2 regions of the Shewanella sp. S1-58-MNA-CIBAN-0166 genome follow, and region 2 is predicted to be linked to the other one. Evidence: predicted binding sites of a transcription regulator. Region 2 holds the regulator's gene; the other holds the start of a gene.
The links. Region 2 encodes LexA, which represses DNA repair genes until DNA is damaged. Its sites were predicted from a motif close to TACTGTATNNNNATACAGTA; they were not measured.
Positions count from the first base shown of each region.

Region 1: AAEY99_RS09360 (LexA family protein) is a predicted target of LexA. The motif match lies at 1,373-1,392, and genes of this name have one in related genera.

Region 1 covers NZ_JBEOPN010000012.1:37,007-40,869, reverse strand. The annotation lists gene AAEY99_RS09365 (Y-family DNA polymerase) at 1-954, opposite strand, end outside; gene AAEY99_RS09360 (LexA family protein) at 955-1,362, opposite strand; gene AAEY99_RS09355 (hypothetical protein) at 1,848-2,507, opposite strand; gene AAEY99_RS09350 (hypothetical protein) at 3,119-3,863, shown strand, end outside.
Region 2 covers NZ_JBEOPN010000001.1:230,629-234,491, reverse strand. The annotation lists gene coxB (cytochrome c oxidase subunit II) at 1-776, opposite strand, end outside; gene AAEY99_RS01075 (cell division inhibitor SulA) at 1,172-1,678, opposite strand; gene lexA (transcriptional repressor LexA) at 1,675-2,289, opposite strand; gene plsB (glycerol-3-phosphate 1-O-acyltransferase PlsB) at 2,554-3,863, shown strand, end outside.

The sequences.
Region 1 (3,863 bases), on a different contig from region 2:
GACGGTGCAGTTAGTAGGGCAAGGGAAATGCACTATAGCTTTGTAACTAACAGGACGTTCATCAAAGGGTGAGTTGCTAGCAAAAAGTAGCATGGTCTTGCAGCTTGAGCCTTGCTTACGCGCTTTACTAGCTGCAATACCGACATGCTTGCTCAAAGCTTGTAATAATGAGTCAAAGTCGGTTATCCGCTCCCCTACACTCCGCGTTGAGAAAATTTGCTTTTTATCAGCCCTCGCTTCATCCCACAATTTACACACTTGTCCGTTAAGTTCACGAACTGTACGCTCGACTTCAATACTGAATTGTTTTCGGGCTAGCCCAGGTGGCATACACGCTAGTTGATAAGCTGTATGGATATTCATTAATGCTAGCTTCTTACTAATCCTTCGCCCAATACCCCATACATCCCCAACAACAAGTTGCTTTAGGATAGCTGTTCGTTCGTGGTCGGTGTTAATCACACAAACGCCATGGTAACCCTTAATCTTCTTAGCGGCATGGTTCGCAATTTTAGCTAATGTCAGTGTTGCACCGATCCCAACACAAACAGCTAAACGAGTCTCCTTCCACACTGCACGGCGTATTAACTGCCCTTGAGTGCTAAGACACTTGATAGCTGGATAGCAGTTCTTAAACGAGAGAAAGCTCTCATCTATACTGTAAATGTGTTGCTCTGGCGCAAAACGGCCAATGATATTCATCATTTTGCTAGATAAGTCAGCATACAACTCATAGTTCGAAGAACAGACAATAACACCTCGTTGAGCACAGAGTTCTTTAACTTTAAAGTAAGGCAAGAACTTCTCAATTCCAGCTTCTTTAGCCTGCCTATTAGCAGCCACGATACAACCGTCATTGTTACTTAACACAATGATTGGCTTACCGCGCCAATCAGGACGAAATACCTGTTCTGCACTGCAATAAAAGCTATTCGCGTCGACTAGGGCAAACATCTAATGCTCACACAGTAATGGACTTTGACGGTGGCAACGAATAGAGCGAGTCACTACCCCTTCAATGCTAAATTCATCATGTTCATGAATGGTTACTGGCTGGAATTGGTGATTAGAAGAAAGGAGTAGACGGCGTTGAGAATCAAGGATCTTGCAAACAAACTCACCGTTAAAATTGGCAACTATGACATCTCCATTTCGCGCTGTTTCATGGCGATCAACAATGAGCACATCACCATCAAAGATACCAACGTCCTGCATTGAATCGCCTTGAGCGAGTCCTATGAAGGTTGCGCTAGGATGCTCGATAAGGAGATCATCTAAGCTCAGGCCTAACTGACTGTATTCAACTGCTGGGCTCTCAAAACCTGTGATGCCTGCATGAGCAGGTATAGGGATAACACGCATATCAATAAACCACTGTAATTATATACAGCAATTATAGGCGAAGAATGACTGCTAGCAAGAATTATTGAGCGGTCTCGATGTAACACCATTGGTTCTTTTCTTTATCGAAGGTCACGTTAATGCTCATTGGGTCGGTATAGCCTTGTTCAGCTCTGAGGGATGCTATCTCGCTTATCTCTGCTAAGTCATCTATACATTGGGGCTCCATTAATTGGAATATTAACAAGGCTAAAATGCCAACCAAGGAAAACAGAATTGAGGTGATTAGAACTCGTATAGGCCTGAAAATCATGTATTAGCCTTCCTTAGCCAGAGTATTGAAGTACCTTTTGTCAATATTGACAATAGCAAAGATTTTTCTTGGTGCAAGTCGTCGATGAACCTCGTTTTTCATCTAAATACGAAGCAAGAAAAATCTGGTGTTCAGCTTACATACCCTCACTATTTGTTGTATTTCCGCCCCAACTTAGTCTGTCCTTGAACTGTCATTTCGAGTTGATAGTTTTCTTGGGTTTCTTGCGCCGCTTAGTTAGCCATCGATTAGACATATCTTTTTGGCGCATTCCATTACACAGCCTTATATGTCGTAATCTAGCTCTTTCTTTCTTAGTGCTATTTGGATTTTGGGAGCCGTAAGTATTTCCAGCCGTGATATCCGTTACCGTTATATATCCAAAATTATGAAGCTGACGAACCAAATTTGTAAGCCCTTGGGATGTTAGCTTCATCCCCATGATTGTTGTTAACATTGATAAAGACGGGTAATAGCCATCATTAGAATAGAATATTTCTTGCTCAAACGAATCTTTGGAACCTATCACCAAACAGTCAAAATAATCTCCATTTGACTCAATCACATCTCCGTACACCAACGCTGGACAAAACTCAGATAAAGATGTTGAAAAAACCTTCCCGCCATCAGAAAGTTCCTCAAAAAAATAAATTGCTAGCTTGACCTCTTGCAGTGTTAAGTGGCCATTAAACAACACATTACGAATAAAAATATCCTCACCAAAATCTGGTAAAGAGTGAAAATCGAATACCCCAATCGAAGTGTTTTTACTGTGTGCCAGCAGCAAACGACGAGGTACAGACTCACTTACTAGTTTAATCGGATTTTCAAACGTTCCAATTCTCTGTTTCACAATCAAATCCCCCAATATAAGAATGTTTAAACATTCTTATATTTTAACTCAAAAAACAACTGCCTTGAAAGCCTTATATAGTGCGGCTTTCAGCCGGTACTAGCTCAACAAATTCATCGTCTTGAAAAAATTTTAAAAGAATAAACACAGAAATCACCTAAAACCCTTACACAGCAAGGGTTCGAGAGAAGCCAAAATCAAAACATCATTACAGTAAAAGAATAACCGCCATTTTGAAATGATAGCAGTACCCCAGACGTACGGTTTGGGTTCTGAAGAGAAGTATTTGAATGAAGAAAGTAGAGCTAAAAAATATCGCGGGGCCAGCAAATCTGATGATCCTTATGTCCATCAGATTTACTTCAATGGACATTTTACATGAGCCCACAAGTGTTCGTCAATGAATGTATACAGTTCCGCCTTGCAACTGCGAGCTCGCAGTTACGAGTAATAATAATCAATAAGTTAGTACATCAATTTAAAGACAAAGCGACCAAAAACTTTACAACCACGATTGCAGAAAAAAGTGATTCAGTGATGAGAAATCGAATCTGTAAATCAGGAGATCGGTTAAAGCCGATCACACAAACAGATCCAATAGGAGATTTACAATGACTAAAAAACGTAAACAAATTCAAGATGCAAAAGCATCAACAGGTAAGCCCGCTAAAAAGGTAAAAAACAAACTCGCAAAGGAAAAACACAAGAAGTCTAAGAAAAAATCTACATCGGTAGCAATCGTAGACAAACACGTTCTCCAATCTAACAGCTCGAATAAATCATTTCCAAAATCGAAGTTGGTATCAGCATTATTCAACGGCGAAGACGATTTGAAATCCGCCTTTGACGGTGAATTTAAACTCTCTCGTGATCACGTTGAACAGTTAAATATTATCGTTAACACATCGCAAATTGAGCTCAAGCAAGCACTATTCATCATCTATGAAAACAAAGGTTATGAAGCACTTGGTTGTGATGACTTTAAAGCCTATGTCAATAAGTATCTCACTCTCTCGTATGACGCCGCGCTTAAACAAGCTTTAGCAGCAAAAGTGGCATATGTCATTAACGGACTGGATGCTATTGGTTTCTTTAGTGACAACTCAATGCTACCAATGAAGGATTTGTCAGACGTTCAAATTAAAAATGTGGTTGAGCAGATTGAAGAAGAACACGATATGGACATTACTATCAGAGGTAAATATACCCGCAAGATGGTTGAAGCCGCTATGCGTGAACTTGGCCTACTCGATAAAGATGATTCAGATGAGGGTCTTGAAGTAGTTGAAGATGAAGAGGATGCTGTTGATCAAACGGATGATGATCTAGGTTTTGATGATAGCGACGATGAAGAGC
Region 2 (3,863 bases):
GCATTGCTTGCTAGTTTTTTTTGCTCTACTAACCAATTATCAAAATCGGCCTCCGATAATGCTTGCACCACAATCGGCATGAAACCATGGTCTTTACCGCATAGCTCGGCACATTGGCCGCGATACGTTCCAGGCTTATCAATACGAGTCCAGGCTTCGTTGATAAAGCCTGGATTGGCATCTTTTTTAACGGCAAACGCGGGCACCCACCATGAATGGATAACATCATCAGATGTCATCAAGAAGCGCACTTTTTGGTTAATGGGCAGTACTAATGGCTTATCGACTTCAAGGAGGTAATGCTCGCCTTTGGCCTCACTGCCATCAATTTGTGCTCTGGGAGTGGATAATGTGCTGTAAAATTCGATGTCTTTATCAAAATAGCTGTAATGCCACTTCCACTGCGACCCGGTAATTTTTATGGTGAGATCAGCATCACTGGGATCTTCCATAGCAATCAAGGTTTTGGTGGCTGGAATAGCCATGCCGATTAAGATGATGAAAGGGATGACGGTCCAAGCAATTTCCACTTTGGTACTTTCGTGAAAATTGGCCGCGACAGCGCCTTTTGATTTGCGGTGATAAATCATTGAGTAAATCATGATCCCAAACACCACTAACCCAATTGCACAACAGATGTAAAGAATCGTCATGTGGAGGTCATAAACCTTGCCACTGATATCTGTCACGCCTTGAGTCATGTTGAGGGGCATTTCTGATGCCCCAAGCGGAAGTGCTACAAACACCACCAGTAAACAATACAACCATTGCTTCACAAGACTACTCCTCTGCTAATTGCAAATAGCAACTACAAAGAAGAGTCACACAGTAATTCTCTGCTCTATGCAAACTCTTCGGTTCCCGAAAAAAGTTTGATGACCTCAAAGTACTTTGGTGGCTGTAAACATACGGTCTACGGTTTTATTGTTAGCTGTGCACCACGCTTGTACCTACTACTGAACTTATCAATTTTGATTTGGCTCATTTGTCTGAAAGTAATCTTGATTACTGCCATTCACGTCCAATTAAAGATAAAAAATGTTTCATCCTTGTTAACCACATTACTTGTAGATTAAACATTGATCAAGATCACTTTGTTGGCTAATAGGCTGAAAAAAGATGAAAAAAACCCCTGAATTCAATACAGGGCTTGGTAATGAAGGGTTCGTGCTTAGTGAAATGAGCAAAAATTACTTGTTCCATTTGTTAAAGTAGGGCTAACAAGTTGATGTTTGTGAGGTAAGTGAGCATTCACATCTTCAATTACCACCCCTAATGCACGTGCACTTTTGGCGACAATTTCTAAACGGCGACTATCGCGAGCATCAAGTGAGCTTGTCCAAGTTACTACTGCGCTCGATGTACCGCTAGTGAGCGCTTTCTCCATGGCCCATAATGTTTCGACTTCATCTTTGGTGTGCACCAGTAAAATGCGATCCATTCTTACACCAGCACTTGCCAGCATATGTTTATAGCCAATATGGGGCGGGCTAATTAATACAATCCATCTGCCTTGCTGGCTCAATATTGCCAACTGGCTGCACAATTGGCTCAGTTCAGCCTCACCTTGAGTGACAGTTTGTAATGTTTGAATGGTTTGGGTGCCATGCAGTTCTGTTTCAGTTAAATCTACCCATAAGCCCGGGTGGCGTGGCGCGATGCCCATTAGTTTGTTCATAACCAATCTCCATTACGGATAACGCCAACGGCAAGCCCTTCGATGGTTAGGCTTTGGCAACTTAAATCTACTTTTATCGGATTGTAATCTTCATTTTCGGCATGCAGATAAATCACATTACCTTTTTGTTCAAATCGTTTTACGGTGACGTCATCATCAACACGTGCCACAACAACCTGGCCATTACGTGCTTGCTGCATTTTATGTACAGCGAGTAAGTCACCTTCTAAAATGCCGATGTTTTTCATGCTGTCACCACGCACTCGCAATAAAAAATCTGCGGCGGGCTTAAACATGTTTGGATCGACTTGATAGTATTGCTCTACATGCTCTTGGGCCAAAATTGGTTCACCAGCAGCAACCTGTCCAATGAGTGGCAGACCGGTTTCAACCTGTTCTTCATGAGGTAAACGAATGCCTCTTGAGGTACCAGGCATGATCTCGATAAAGCCTTTTTTGGCTAATGCTTTTAAATGCTCTTCGGCGGCATTAGCACTTTTAAAGCCAAGACGATTCGCAATTTCAGCACGAGTGGGTGGCATACCTGTTTCGGCGATATTGTTTTTAATTAAGTCTAAAATTTCTGCTTGGCGCGGCGTTAACGGTCTCATGATAATTCCTGTCTTTTTATACAGTGACTGTCATTATATACAGTGTTTGTGTTCGCGCAAGTATTAACCAACTATTTTTTGTATTTTGTTGATTAAGTATCACTCAACAATATGTTTTAATTAACTATTACTAATGTTCTGTCTTATGTTATTTCTGATAGTGAGAGCTTAAACGTAAAGATAGATCGGTCTGATAGTGTAAGCAGGGTGGTTTCTGGTATCCTATACGACAATATTACAGTGGCTTATGTTGCGAAAATAACCATGTCAAAACCAGATTCAATATTTTTACGAGCATTAAGATGGATTCAAAAGTGGATGGTACAGACCATTGTGGTCCCTCACGATCCTTTTGATGACCTCAATATAGATCCAACTAAACCTTTGGTTTATTTAATGAAAACGGAATCTATTAGCGATATTGCCGCGTTGAGCGAAATCACCGAGGGCTTTGGTCTGCCCAGTCCTTATGAGCCATTACAGCTTGATGGCTTAACCGTGCCTCGTGTGGTCTGTTTAGAGGGCCGCAAACCACTATTTGGTAAACGTGAAAGTGGTGACAAATTCCTTAATTATTTTACCAGCTTATTGTCACTTCATAGTGAGAGCCCTGAATTAGATATACAGTTGGTTCCTGTTTGCCTTTATTGGGGACGTACCCCAGGTAAAGAAGAAGACAGCATGAAAGCTGCAGTATTTGAACGTGAAAACCCTACGTGGTTACGTAAATGGTTAATGATTTTATTTTTAGGACGCCATAATTTCGTCCAGTTTTCTAATGCATTATCGCTTCGTCATATGGCCGATGAACATGGTACTGATAAAAGAATTGCTCACAAATTGACCCGAGTCGCCCGTGTGCATTTCCGCCGTCAACGCAAAGTGATGACGGGGCCACAATTACCGAATCGACAAGCGTTGTTTGCCTCTTTATTAAAATCAGAATCTATCAAAAAAGCCATTGAAGAAGAGTCTGCAAATAAGAAAGTAACAGTCGAGAAAGCGCGTGAAACCGCCATTGAATACCTTGATGAAATTGCCGCCGACTATTCTGATAGTTTGGTGCGTATTGCCGAACGTTTCCTGACTTGGTTATGGAACAAATTATACAGTGGCATCAATATCAAAGGTGCCGAGCAAGTAAGACAGTTACATCATGATGGTCATGAAATTGTTTACGTTCCTTGTCATCGTAGCCATATGGATTACTTGCTACTGTCGTATATTTTGTATTATCAGGGCATGGTTCCGCCGCACATTGCTGCCGGTATTAACCTTAATTTTTGGCCAGCAGGGCCGATGTTCCGCCGTGGTGGGGCATTCTTTATCCGTCGTAGTTTTAATGGTAATAAACTTTATACCGCAGTATTTCGTGAATATTTAGATCAGTTATTTGCTAAGGGTTATGCGGTCGAGTATTTCACTGAAGGCGGTCGTTCGCGTACAGGACGTTTGTTAGCGCCTAAAACCGGTATGTTGGCTATGACAATTAACAGTGTGCTACGTGGGATAGAGCGCCCAGTAACCTTAGTACCCGTGTATTTAGGTTATGACCATGTGATGGAAGTGGCGAC